DNA from 2 places in the Streptomyces sp. TLI_053 genome. Region 2 is predicted to be linked to the other one. Evidence: predicted binding sites of a transcription regulator. Region 2 holds the regulator's gene; the other holds the start of a gene.
The links. Region 2 encodes HspR, which represses chaperone genes until heat shock. Its sites were predicted from a motif close to TTGAGNNNNNNNNNCTCAA; they were not measured.
Positions count from the first base shown of each region.

Region 1: a site for HspR is predicted at 3,442-3,460, ahead of lon (endopeptidase La). Genes of this name have one in related genera too.

Region 1 covers NZ_LT629775.1:3,953,553-3,960,186, forward strand. The annotation lists gene BLU95_RS15680 (ROK family transcriptional regulator) at 1-274, opposite strand, end outside; gene BLU95_RS15685 (GtrA family protein) at 299-832, opposite strand; gene lon (endopeptidase La) at 951-3,419, opposite strand; gene BLU95_RS15695 (rhomboid-like protein) at 3,665-4,462, opposite strand; gene BLU95_RS15700 (response regulator transcription factor) at 5,012-5,749, shown strand; gene BLU95_RS15705 (sensor histidine kinase) at 5,837-6,634, shown strand, end outside.
Region 2 covers NZ_LT629775.1:4,804,557-4,811,190, forward strand. The annotation lists gene dnaK (molecular chaperone DnaK) at 1-223, shown strand, start outside; gene grpE (nucleotide exchange factor GrpE) at 220-855, shown strand; gene dnaJ (molecular chaperone DnaJ) at 1,014-2,168, shown strand; gene BLU95_RS19350 (heat shock protein transcriptional repressor HspR) at 2,218-2,688, shown strand; gene BLU95_RS19355 (helix-turn-helix domain-containing protein) at 2,884-3,894, shown strand; gene BLU95_RS19360 (TIR domain-containing protein) at 4,442-5,068, shown strand; gene BLU95_RS19365 (LuxR C-terminal-related transcriptional regulator) at 5,076-6,095, opposite strand; gene BLU95_RS19370 (LuxR C-terminal-related transcriptional regulator) at 6,082-6,634, opposite strand, start outside.

The DNA.
Region 1 (6,634 bases), 850 kb from region 2:
GGCCGCCGGGGCCGTCCGGGTTGAGTCCGAGCGCGGTGCCGGGGCGGCCGACCTTGCCGCTGGGTGCGGCCGGGCCCTCCTCGACCACCAGTCCGGCTCCGATCAGCTCCTCGGCGAGCGAGGAGACCGCGGCCCTGGTCAGCCCGGTTCCGGCGGCCACCTCGGCGCGCGAGCGCGGGGCGTGCGCGATCACACCGAGCACCAGCGCCAGATTGGCCCGGCGCATCCCCTGCTGGCTCGCGGGCCCGGTCGGGGCGCCGTCCGTCTCACGCATCACCCTCACCCGCTCCCGCCGCGGCTACTGCCCCTCCGAGCCTAGGGCCCCGACGCCCGCGGGGCTTCCCGCCCCGGCCTCCTCCACCCGGGTGAAGACCCAGCGCTGCATGGCCCAGAAGCGGAACAGCATCGCCACGAAGGTGCCCAGCACCATCCCGCTCAGGAAGTCGGCCAGCTCCTGGGTGAACGGGCTGACCCAGGGCTCGCGCAGGTCCAGCAGGTAGCGCGAGGCGATCAGCGGCAGGTCGTTCACCGCCACGGCCACGGCGCTCACCAGGACGAACAGCAGAGGCTCGCGCCGGCGCCAGGAGGAGCGGAAGGACCACCGCCGGTTGAGCAGGTAGGAGACGACGGTGCCGACCACGGTCGCCACGGTGAGCGCCAGCACCGGCTTCCTCGGCATGACGGTGAACCGCAGCGCGTAGTTGATCAGCACCGTCAGGGCGAAGCAGCCGCTGCCGACCAGGAGGAACTTCACCAGCCGCCGGTGCCGGACCAGGGCCGGACGGACCCGGCCCGGTACCCGGGCCAGGGCGCGCTGGGTGAGGGACGGCATCTTCGCAGTCTGGCACGGCGCACGGAGCCCGTCCCGTCCGGCGGACCGGGCGGGACGGGCTCCGTGCGGGGGGCCGGGACCGGGGCCGGGGAAGGGGCCCCGGCCCCGGCGGAGCGGGTCAGGCGACGGCGGCCAGCACCTCGGCGGGCTCCAGGGCCAGCCGCAGCACCTCCCGGACGTCGGCCACCGGGTGCACGGTGAGCCGCGCCAGCACCTCCGCCGGGACGTCGTCCAGATCGGCCTCGTTCCGCCTGGGGATGATCACCGTGGTGACCCCGGCCCGGTCGGCGGCGAGCAGCTTCTGCTTCACCCCGCCGATCGGCAGCACCCGCCCGGTCAGCGACACCTCACCGGTCATCGCCACGTCGGTGCGCACCTTGCGCCCGGAGAGCAGCGAGGCCAGCGCGGTGGTCATGGTGATGCCGGCGCTCGGCCCGTCCTTGGGGACGGCCCCGGCCGGGACGTGCAGGTGCACGCCGCGGTCGCGCAGCGAGGTGACCGGCAGTTCCAGCTCGGCCCCGCGCGAACGCAGGTAGGAGAGCGCGATGTGCGCGGACTCCTTCATGACGTCGCCCAGCTGGCCGGTCAGGGTCAGGCCGGTGCCGCCGGTCTCGGCGTCGGCGAGCGAGGCCTCGATGTAGAGGACGTCGCCGCCGGCCCCGGTGACCGCCAGGCCGGTCGCCACCCCGGGCACCGCGGTGCGGCGCTCGGCGGGCTCCTGGGCCGCCTCCGGCACGTGGTGCGGCCGGCCGATCAGGGCCCGCAGCTCCTGGGCGCCGATCGCGGCGGGCAGCTCCCGCTCCCCCAGCTCGGTCTGCGCGGCGACCTTGCGCAGCACCCGGGCGATCGCCCGTTCGAGGTTCCGGACGCCGGCCTCGCGGGTGTACTCGCCCGCCAGCTTCCGCAGCGCCGGCTCGTCGACCGCGACCTCCTCGTCCTTGAGCCCGGCCCGCTCCAGCTGGCGCGGGAGCAGGTGGTCGCGGGCGATGACGACCTTCTCGTCCTCGGTGTAGCCGTCCAGGCGGACCAGCTCCATCCGGTCGAGCAGCGGCTCGGGGATGGACTCCAGCACGTTGGCGGTGGCGAGGAAGACCACGTCGGAGAGGTCCAGCTCGACCTCCAGGTAGTGGTCCCGGAAGGTGTGGTTCTGCGCCGGGTCGAGCACCTCCAGCAGGGCGGCGGCCGGGTCGCCCCGGTAGTCCGAGCCGACCTTGTCGATCTCGTCGAGCAGCACGACCGGGTTCATCGAGCCGGCCTCCTTGAGGGCCCGGACCAGCCGGCCGGGCAGCGCGCCGACGTAGGTGCGCCGGTGACCGCGGATCTCCGCCTCGTCCCGGACGCCGCCGAGCGAGACCCGGACGAAGCTGCGGCCCATGGCACGGGCCACCGACTCTCCGAGCGAGGTCTTGCCGACCCCGGGCGGGCCGACCAGCGCGAGCACCGCGCCGCCCGCCCGCCGCCCGCCGCTCTTCGGGGCGACCGTCCCGACCCGGCCGTCCTGCTCGCCCGCGGCCGCCCGCCCCGCGGCCGCCTGCTCGGCCCGGCGCTTGCGGACGGCCAGGTACTCGACGATGCGGTCCTTCACGTCGGCCAGGCCGGCGTGGTCGGCGTCCAGCACCGCGCGGGCGCCGGCGATGTCGTAGCTGTCCTCGGTGCGCTCGTTCCAGGGCAGCTCCAGCACGGTGTCCAGCCAGGTGCGGATCCAGGAGCCCTCGGGCGACTGGTCGCTGGCCCGCTCCAGCTTGTCGACCTCCTTGAGGGCGGCCTCGCGGACCTTCTCCGGGAGGTCGGCGGCCTCGACCCGGGTGCGGTAGTCGTCCTCCTCGTCGGCCGGGTCGCCGTTCAGCTCGGCCAGCTCCTTGCGGACGGCCTCCAGCTGGCGGCGGAGCAGGAACTCCTTCTGCTGCTTGGCGACGCCCTCCTCGACGTCCTTGCGGATGGTGTCGTTGACCTCCTCCTCGGCGAGGTGGTCGCGGAGCAGGCCGAGCGCGTACTCCAGTCGCGCGACCTGGTCGGCCTCCAGCAACACCTTGAGCTTCTGCTCGGCGGTGACGAAGGGCGCGTAGCCGATGTTGTCGGCGAGTTCGCCGACGCCCTCGATCGCGGCCACCCGGTCGACGATCTGCCAGGCGCCGCGGCGGCGCAGCCACTGGGTGGAGAGGCTCTTGTACTCCTTGACCAGCTCGGCGGCCCGGCCGGCCACCGGGGTGCCGACGGAGGACTCGCGGAACGGCGTGGTCTCCACCCAGAGCGCGGCGCCCGGGCCGGTGGTGCCGACGCCGATCCGCACCCGGCGCACCGCGCGGACCAGCGCGGCCGGCTGCCCGATCCCGTTCGGGCCGTCGGCCAGTCGGCCGACCTGTTCGACGGTGGCGAGGGTGCCCGCCGCCGCGTAGGAGCCGTCCACCCTCGGGACCAGCAGCACCTGGGGCTTCCCGGCGGTGCCGGTGGCGGCGGCGCGCGCGGCCTCGACGGCGGCGCGGACCTCGGCGTCCTTGAGGTCCAGCGGGACGACCATGCCCGGCAGGACGACCTCGTCGTCGAGCGGCAGCACGGGCAGGGTGAGCGGTGTGGACGTCGATGCCATGATCTCTCCCCAGTCAGTGAACTTGAGTCGACCTGACTAAGGCTTGGCGGCCGCCGGATGTTCCCCTCCGCGTGTTCGCCGTGAGCGAACAGAACGGCGTCGGCGCGGCCCGTCGCGGGGCCGTCAAAAAGACCCGGTGGGCGGACCGGGAAGCGGTCCCACCGGACGGTCCGGGGAGCACCCGCCGCCGCGCGGACCGGCGAGCGGTCCCTCCCGGCGAGCGGGAGCGACTCCGGCGCGCGGACTCAGGAGCGGCCCGGCCACACGGGCCCGGGCGCGGCCCGGCGGGCCGGGGACGCGGGCGCCGGCCGGGAGGACAGCTCGGCGGGCAGGCCGAACGGGGCGCGGCGCGGCCGGTGCCCCTCCCAGCGGCGCAGCCACCGCCACAGCGCCACCCCGACCAGCAGCGCCACCGGATGCCCGACCCCGGTGACGAGGTCCCGGTCGGCGGCGATCTGGTCGGCGATCATCGCCACCGCCAGCGCGAGCGCGACCGCGCGCCCCGCCGGCCGGAGCAGCCCGGCCAGCCCGCCGAGGCTGGCGAGCACGCCGTAGCTGACACCGATGTCGAGGTAGTCCATGGCGGCCGGCTCCAGCCGCCCGCTCGCCACCGCGACGACGACCACGCCCTGGGAGAGCAGGGTGGCGGTGATGTGCCCGGCCGCGAACACGACGGCCGCCCGGCCGGGGCCGACCCGGCGCTCCAGCGGTGCGACGGTGAGGGCGAAGGCCCAGAGGTAGGGCATCCAGACCGGCCCGGCCACCCAGAAGCCGCTGAACAGCAGCGCACGCAGCGGGTGCTGCAGCAGGTTGTGCCCGTCCGAGCTGGACGCCTCCTGGAGCCGGAGCACGAGCTCCGGGTCGGCCAGCCCGGCGAAGGTGGTGGTGGCGCCGACCACGGCGAGGTAGCCGAGGGCGAAGGGATTGCGGCGCAGGGTCGGCACCCGGGCCAGGATCCAGTCGACCGCACCGGTCCGCAGACCGGCCCGGAGCATCCCGTAGGGCGGCCCGCCGCGCCCGGCGGGCACCTGCCGCTCCGTCATGCCGCCTCCGCTCCAACGCCCGCAGCCGTCACCCGCGCGTGTCCAACGTACCGGCGCGTACCGGAAATCCCACCCCCACGAATTTGTCGTGGCCACGGTACGTCCGGTGCCTGGGAGTCCGCTGGGAGAACGCCGTGAGGATCCGGGGTCCGCAGAGGTCCGCATTGGTCCAGACCTTCCCTCCCTTTCGGGACCGCTTTCCGCCCTGACCGGCGGCTTGGCGTCAACTCATGTGCATACGTACCGTTACGGAGTGAAAAAACGCCGGGTAAGGTATCGGCCCGTGCCCACTTCCCGGTGGGCCCGAAAGCCGGTCCGACAGTCCGGCCCGCGGGCCGGAAATGTCCGGTCCACCTGCCGGGAATCACCTGCGGTCCGTACGCTGCGAGGTGTACGGGAGACGGAGAGCGGCCCACGCCCTCGCCGTCGCCCGCGCACGCGACGGGACGGCGGACCCGGCACAGTCCACGACGGAACAAGACTACGAAGCGGAGCCTTCGCCATCCCCACAGGTGGCCGGCCCGCAGCCCTGGGGGCGGTGGCGTGACCGTGACAGAAATTCAGCAGGACAACCAGAACACCGGCGGCACGGTGAGCAGCCAGCGCAGAGTGCTGGTGGTGGAGGACGAACCCACGATCGCCGAGTCGATCGCGGCCCGGTTGGGCGCGGAGGGCTTCAAGGTGGCGGTGGCCCACGACGGCCCCGGCGCCGTCGACGGCTTCCACACCTGGCAGCCGGACCTCGTCGTCCTCGACATCATGCTGCCCGGCTTCGACGGCCTCGAGGTGTGCCGCCGGATCCAGGCCCAGCGCCCGGTGCCGGTCCTGATGCTCACCGCGCGGGACGACGAGACGGACCTGCTGGTCGGCCTCGGCGTCGGCGCCGACGACTACATGACCAAGCCCTTCTCCATGCGCGAACTGGCCGCCCGGGTCAACGTGCTGCTGCGCCGCGTCGAGCGCGCCCAGCAGGCCGCCCGGACGCCCGCGCTGGGCAGCCTGCGCTTCGGCGAGCTGGAGATCGACCACGTGCAGCGCCGGGTCCGGCTGGCCTCGGGCGACGTCCACCTGACGCCGACCGAGTTCGACCTGCTCGCCTGCCTGGCCGCCCAGCCGCGCGCCGTGCTCACCCGTGAGCAGCTGCTGGCCGAGGTCTGGGACTGGACGGACGCGTCCGGCACCCGCACCGTCGACAGCCACGTCAAGGCACTGCGCCGCAAGATCGGCGCCAGCTGGATCCGCACCGTGCACGGTGTCGGGTACGCGCTGGAGGCCCCGCTCTCGTAGCGGCACCACCCTCGGACACCGGGCCGCCGGGGGGCCCGCTGTCCCGAACCGCCGTGCGGCGGACCCATGCGGGGGACCACAGGACCAATGACCTTTCCACAGCAACGCAACGGGGACATCGACGGCGGTCGGCCGCCCACCCTGGCCGCCCGCGCCGCGAAACGGGTCTGGGCCGACATCCGGCCGCTCGACCCGGTCCGCTCCATCAAGGGCAAACTCGCCCTCCTGGTGATCGTCTCGGTCTTCCTGGCCACCGGCATGGTGGTCGTGGCGATCCGGTCCGAGACCCAGATCCGGATCATCATGATCTTCTCGATGATCGCCTCGCTGCTCTTCATGCAGTTCCTCGCGCACGGGCTGACCGCCCCGCTGCGCGACATGACCGCCGCCGCCCGCGCGATGGCCTCCGGCGACTACAGCCGCCGGGTCGAGGTGAACTCGCGGGACGAGATCGGCGAGCTCGCCGCGACCTTCAACCAGATGGCCTCCGACCTGGAGGCCGCCGACCGGCACCGGCGCGAGCTGGTCGCCAACGTCTCGCACGAGCTGCGCACGCCGATCGCCGCACTGCGGGCCGTGCTGGAGAACGTGGTCGACGGCGTCGTCCAGCCCAACCCGGCGACCCTGGGTGCCGCGCTGGAGCAGACCGAGCGGCTCGGCCGGCTGGTCACCCACCTGCTCGACCTCTCCAAGATCGACGACGGTGTGGTCGACCTGGACGCGCGCCCGTTCGAGGTGCGCGAGTTCCTGGACGGCGTGCTGCGCGGGGTCACCGTGGACGGCGCGACGGCCGGCGGGGCCTTCTCCCGGCGCGGCGACGTCCGGCTCGCCCTGGAGGTCAGCCCGGCCGGGCTGACCGGCGTCGCCGACACCGAACGGCTCCAC
Region 2 (6,634 bases):
GCTCAAGGAGGCCCTGAAGGGCGAGGACATCGCGAAGATCCGCGAGGCCTCGGAGAAGGTCTCCACCACCGCCCAGAAGCTCGGCCAGGCGCTCTACGCCAACGCCGACGCCGCCGGTGCGGCGGGCGCGGCCGGCGACGCCGGCGAGGCCGGTGCCAAGGACGACGACGTCGTCGACGCCGAGATCGTGGACGACGAGAAGCCCAAGGGCGGTGCGGCATGACGGAGAAGCCGCAGGGTGCCGAGCCCGGCGACGACTCCGCCGCCGAGGAGGCCGTGATCAAGGCCGCCGAGGAGGCCGCCGCGGCCGGTGCCGAGAGCACCGACGCCGGCACCCCCGGGGACGCCACGGCCAAGCGCGAGCTGGCCGAGCGCACCGCCGACCTCCAGCGCCTCCAGGCCGAGTACCAGAACTACCGCAAGCGGGTCGAGCGCGACCGGCTGACGGTCCGCGAGATCGCCGTCTCCAACATCCTGGAGTCGCTGATCCCGGTCCTGGACGACATCGGCCGGGCCCGCGACCACGGCGAGGTGACGGGCGGCTTCAAGTCCGTCGCCGAGTCGCTGGAGACGGTCGTCGCCAAGCTGGGCCTGCAGCAGTTCGGCAAGGAGGGCGAGCCCTTCGACCCGACCATGCACGAGGCGCTGATGCACAGCTACTCCTCGGAGGTCACCGAGGACACCTGTGTCCAGATCCTCCAGCCCGGTTACCGGATCGGCGAGCGGATCATCCGCCCGGCGATGGTCGCGGTCGCGGAGCCCCAGCCGGGCACCCAGACCGCGCCCGGCCCGGACGCCGACACCGCCGAGGGCGGGGAGAAGAAGGACCAGGCCGACGGTGGCTCGGACAGCTGACCACCGGTGACAGCTGACAACCCTTGCGCTGCGGAGTCGTACGCCGGCCAGTACGGCGGACGGCTCCGCAGCGCGCTGTCGAGGTTCCCCGGCACCACTCGCCGGGTTCCGACCGTTGACAGCACTGTGACGATGGACCTCGGGAGGTGGCGCCGGCCATGAGCGGCAAGGACTACGTGGAGAAGGACTACTACAAGGTCCTCGGCGTGCCGAAGGACGCCAGCGCCACAGAGATCAAGAAGACCTACCGCAAGCTGGCGCGCGAGTTCCACCCCGACGCCAACAAGGGCGACACCAAAGCCGAGGAGCGGTTCAAGGACATCTCCGAGGCGTACGACGTCCTCTCCGACGAGAAGCGCCGCAAGGAGTACGACGAGGCCCGCAGCCTCTTCGCCAACGGCGGCTTCCGGTCCGGCGGCCCCGGTGGCACCGGCAGCTACAGCTTCGACTTCGGCGACCTGTTCAACGGCAACCAGGGCGGCGGCGGCAGCGGCGGGATCGGCGACGTCTTCGGCGGGCTCTTCAACCGGGGCGGCCGGCAGGCCCAGCCGCGGCGCGGCTCCGACGTCGAGACCGAGGTGACGCTCTCCTTCGAGGAGGCCGTCGACGGTGCGACCGTCCCGCTGCGGATGACCAGTCAGGCCCCCTGCCGCCTCTGCAACGGCACCGGTGCCAAGTCCGGCACCACCCCGCGGGTCTGCCCGACCTGCGTCGGCTCCGGCACCGTGAGCCGGGGCCAGGGCGCCTTCGCGCTCTCCGAGCCCTGCCGCGACTGCCGCGGCCGCGGCATGATCGTCGACGACCCGTGCACCGACTGCCACGGCAGCGGCCGGGCCAGCTCCGCCCGCACCATGCAGGTCCGGATCCCGGCCGGCGTCCAGGACGCCCAGCGGATCCGGCTCAAGGGCAAGGGCGCCCAGGGCGAGCGCGGCGGACAGCCGGGCGACCTCTACGTGACCGTGCACGTCGACCCGCACCCCGTCTTCGGGCGCAAGGGCGACAACCTGACCGTGACCGTCCCGGTCACCTTCCCCGAGGCCGCCCTCGGCGGCACCATCGAGGTGCCGACCCTGAACGGCCCGTCGGTGAAGCTCAAGCTGCCCCCGGGCAGTGCCAACGGCCTGACCCTGCGGGCCCGCGGCAAGGGCGCCACCCGCAAGGACGGCACCCGCGGCGACCTGCTGGTCACCGTGGAGGTCGTGGTGCCCCAGACCGTCACCGGCGACGCGCTGACCGCACTGGAGCAGTACCGCGAGGCGACCGCCTCCGACGACCCACGAGCCGCCCTGTTCAGAGCGGCGAAGGGAGCGTGACGACCAGATGATCCCCGACGAACCCATCGGACCCGGCCTCGGTGACGGCCTGCCCGGTGGCGGCGCCCGCCGCACCACGCGGCGGAGCGCCCCGCAGCCCCAGTACGTGCTCACCGAGGAGACCCCGGTCTACGTGATCTCGGTGGCCGCCGAGCTCTCCGGTCTGCACCCGCAGACCCTCCGCCAGTACGACCGGCTCGGCCTGGTCTGCCCCGACCGCACCGCCGGCCGGGGCCGCCGCTACTCCGCGCGCGACATCCAGCAGCTGCGCGAGGTCCAGCGGCTCTCCCAGGACGAGGGCATCAACCTGGCCGGCATCAAGCGGATCATCGAGCTGGAGAACCAGGTCACCGCCCTCCAGTCCCGCATCGCCGAACTGGCCGACTCCCTGGAGGGCGCGGCCACCGCGCTCCAGCAGCGCGAGGCCACCATCCACGCCTCCTACCGCCGGGACCTCGTCCCCTACCAGCCGCCCACCCCGCACTCCAGCGCCCTGGTCGTCTGGCGCCCCAAGCGCTGACGCCGTCCGCCCGTACGACGGCTGCCGCCGGTTTCCCCCTGGCCGGGGGGTGCCGGCGGCGCGGCGTTGGTGAGAGGGTGCTGAGGACCGGGCCGCGGTGCTCCACCGGCGCGGCCCGATCTGGCATGCTGCATCACGTTTCCTGCTTGGATACCTGGCAGTACTGGTAAGCACGGCCACGGCAAGGAGCCCCAGATGAGTGGACGAGAGCAGCTCAGTGCCACCGCGGGCGGTACGGGCATCCTCTCCAAGGAGGCGCGTGCGCTGTACCTGGCCGTCATCGGCGAGAACGGCCGGATCGCGGAGGACGCGGAACTCCTCCGCGACTGCGCGGCCCGGGACGAACTGGTGGGCCTCGGCCTGCTCGTCCCCGACACCGACGAACCCGGGGTGCTCGTCGCGGTGGACCCCCAACAGCTGTCCGAGAGCCTCAGCGCCTCGTGGCAGCGCCAGGCCCTCGACCTGCTCACCCGCGCGTCCGCGCTCAACACCGACCTGCACGACCTCACGGCCGCCTACCACTCGCCGGAGCAGGCCGGCGGCACCATCGAGTACGTCCGCGGCAAGGTCCTGATCAACCAGCGGGTGCAGCAGATCGTCTCGAGCGCCACCGAGGAGATACTCGCGGCCCAGCCCGGCGGCCCGCGGCCGTCCGAGGCCCTGGCGGGCATCCTCGAACGGGACCTCGTGTCCCTGCGACTGGGCATCACGCTCAGAACGATCTACCACCCGAGCACCCGGTACCACGCCCCGACCAGGGAGTACGTGGCCGCCATCACCCACGCCGGCGGCCGGGTGCGGACGCTCGACGAGCCCTACACCCGACTGATCGTGATCGACCGCCGGATCGCGGTGATCCCCGTCGCCGAGGACCTGAACCTCGCCGCGTTCATCCACGACCAGGCCGTCATCAGCTACCTGATCAGCGAGGTCTTCGAACGCAACTGGAGCCACGCGCTGGACTTCGACGGGGCCCGCGCCGTCCCGCAGCAGGTCGTCTCGGGGATGCGGCAGACGATCATCGACCTGATGCTGGAGGGCGTGAACCACCGGGTGATCGCCCGGCGGCTGGGGATCAGCGAACGGACCCTCGCCCGCCACCTCGCCGAGATGCGCGACGAGCACAACGTCGAGTCGCTCTTCCAGCTCGGCTACGCGCTGGCCCGCACCACCAACGGCGAGGTCCTCCCCGAAGTCTTCGGGTGACCGGTCACCGACCCCGTCGGCTCAGTTCCAGATGGTGTCCGTCGCCAGGGCGACGGTCCTGTGCGCCGCGGCCTCGTCACCCACGCGGACGTTCCAGATCGTGTCGTCCCCCGGGACGACAGCACTGACAAGAAGCCCCGCGCCGACGACAAGTGGGACCAGGACAAACCGAACCACCCGACGTATACGAGACATGATGTCCCCTCTCCTGGCAGGGCTAATTCCGGGTATCCAGCCCACTGTTTAGAACAACGTGCCACATAATGCCGCACAGACGCGTGCGAAGGCCAGGGGGACGGAACGCACAGTGCGTCATCTCTCTGCCAGTCATCGAGATGACACCGCGGTTCTGTGGACGGTGATGACGGTCGACAGAGACGATCAGTGCACTCCCCAGAGGGGGCGACCAGGAAGAACGTGGGGACAACAAAGCTATACATGAGCACGACAAGATAGTTTTGACGGCAACGAATGCGCAGCAGCATTCCGATAGGCACCACCCAACGGGGCGAATCCGGCCTGGTTGGCATCTATCCCCGGAGTCATCATGACTGAGCCCTACCTGCGTCACCACGACAGCCAGGCCCCCGAGGGCCGGCGTGCACGAGTCTTCCTGGCCGCGCCGCTGATGCGGTTGACCGGGCCGGCGGACAGTGTGGTGACTCTCGCCAGCCGGACGCGGCTGACGACCCTGCGCACCACCCTTCTCCGCAGTGGCGCCGCCGTCTACAGCGCCCACCACAGCGATGCCTGGACCGTCGCCGGGCGCGCCCCCGAGCCGCGGGTGCCGTCGGACTTCCGCGCACTGCAGTCCGCGGACCTGGTCTTCGCCTACGTCGGCGCGCCGCTCTCCGCCGGCGTCAGCCTGGAGCTGGGCTGGGCGTCCGCGCTGCGCAAGCCGATCGTCCTGCTGGTGGACGAGGCCATCACCCACAACCCGCTGATCGCCACCATCGAGCAGGTCGCCCCCGTCCTGCCGCTGGTCTTCGACGACACCTGGTCCCAGGAGGCGCTCCACCACACCGTGGAGACCGCCCTCGACTGGGCCGGCATGGCGCTCTCCCTGCGCGAGGGCTTCTGGACCGCCCCCGGCGAGCAGTTCACCGTCCCCCGGCAGCAGCCCCCGGCCGTCGGCCCGACCGGCTACTGGCCCACCGGCGCGGCCACCGGCTGATCGCGGGTCAGCCACCGGGTTCCCCCGCCCGGGCTCCGCGCATCTGCCAGCCGAGCTGGAACAGCGTCTCCGCGTCGTACATCTCCCGGAGCCGGGAGATGTGGGCGGCCACGGTCCGCTCGCTCAGTCCCAGCCGTACGGCGATCGTCCGCTGGGTCAGTCCCTGGGCGAGCAGCCGGCCGACCTGCTCGTGCACCGCGGAATCGGCCGTACCGGCGGCCAGCGCCGCCCAGTTGACGCCTTCGGCGTGGTGCCAGTGCTGCTCGAAGGTGTCCACCAGGAACGCCACCACGGCCGGATCGGTCACCAGCACGGCCTTCGTCCCGTCCGCGCCCTTCGGCAGCACCGCCACCGAACGGTCGAAGATCACCAGGCGGCTGAAGTCGGCGGCCAGCGTCCGGATCGAGCAGCCGAGCCGCGTGACCTCCGCGGCGTAGTCGACCATGGCCGGGTCGAGCCTGGCCGGCGGCTGGTGGATCGTCCGGACGCTGCCACCCCTGCGCAGGTAGGCACTGGTGTGGTGGAGCATGTCCGCGACGACGCCGGCCGGACGGGCGCCTCCCGGCTGCATGGTCATGGACTCGTGCGGGTACTCCCGCGCGAGGCAGGTCAGCAGCGTGCGGATCTCCGGCACACCCTCGACGTGCTCCACACCACCCGTCACATCGAGGTGGCGCGAGGTGCGTTCGTAGGCCCGGACGAGTTCGTCCAGGCGGTCCGGCAGCCGCTCGGACTGCTGGAGCAGCCTGACCCCCTCCGCCCGCAGGTCCGCCGCCACCTGGTCGGCGAGCGCCCGCGGGCTCACGGCCACGTACGACGAGTCCAGGGCGTGCGGCACCAGCAGGCCGAGGCGGATCAGCGCCGCCAGCGCGGCCCGGTCCGCCGGGGCCACCTCGGCGGCCCCGATCCGGCCGCCCCGGCCCAGCACCCCGAGGTAGAGCTCCCGGGCGGCCTCGTCCGGCAGTGCCGCGTCCAGCACCTCCGAGGTCCTGGGGACGGCCGCGGCCGACGGGTCATCCGTCGTCACGGCCGCCCCGCATCAGCCAGCCGAGCTGGAACAGGGTCTGGGCCCCGTAGCGGTCGCGCAGTCGGGAGATGTGGGCGGCGACCGTCCGCTCGCTGAGGCCGAGGCGGGTGGCGACGGCGCGTTGGGTGAGGCCGCGGGCGAGGAGGCGGCCGACGCGTTCGGGAGCGCTGTGGGCGTCGCCCCGGCCGGGCGCGGTGGAACGGCCGATGGCGTCGGCGCGGCACCAGTCGCGTTCGAAGGCGTTCACGATGAACGCGATCGCGGCCGGGTCGGTGATGAACGCGGCGGTGCTGTGGTCCTCCGAGGCGGAGATCACGGCGACCGAGCGGTCGAAGATCATCAGCCGCTGGATGGGCTCGTCCAGGATCCGGATCAGCGAGCCGCGCCGGGTGACCTCCTCGGCGTAGGCGAGGGCGGGCGGTTCGGACATCGCGACCGGCTGGTAGATGGTGCGCAGCGAGCAGCCGCGCCGGAGCAGTTGGACGTCCTGCTGGATCGCGATCTTGAGCGCGTCGGCCGGGCGGGGCCCCGGCTGGACG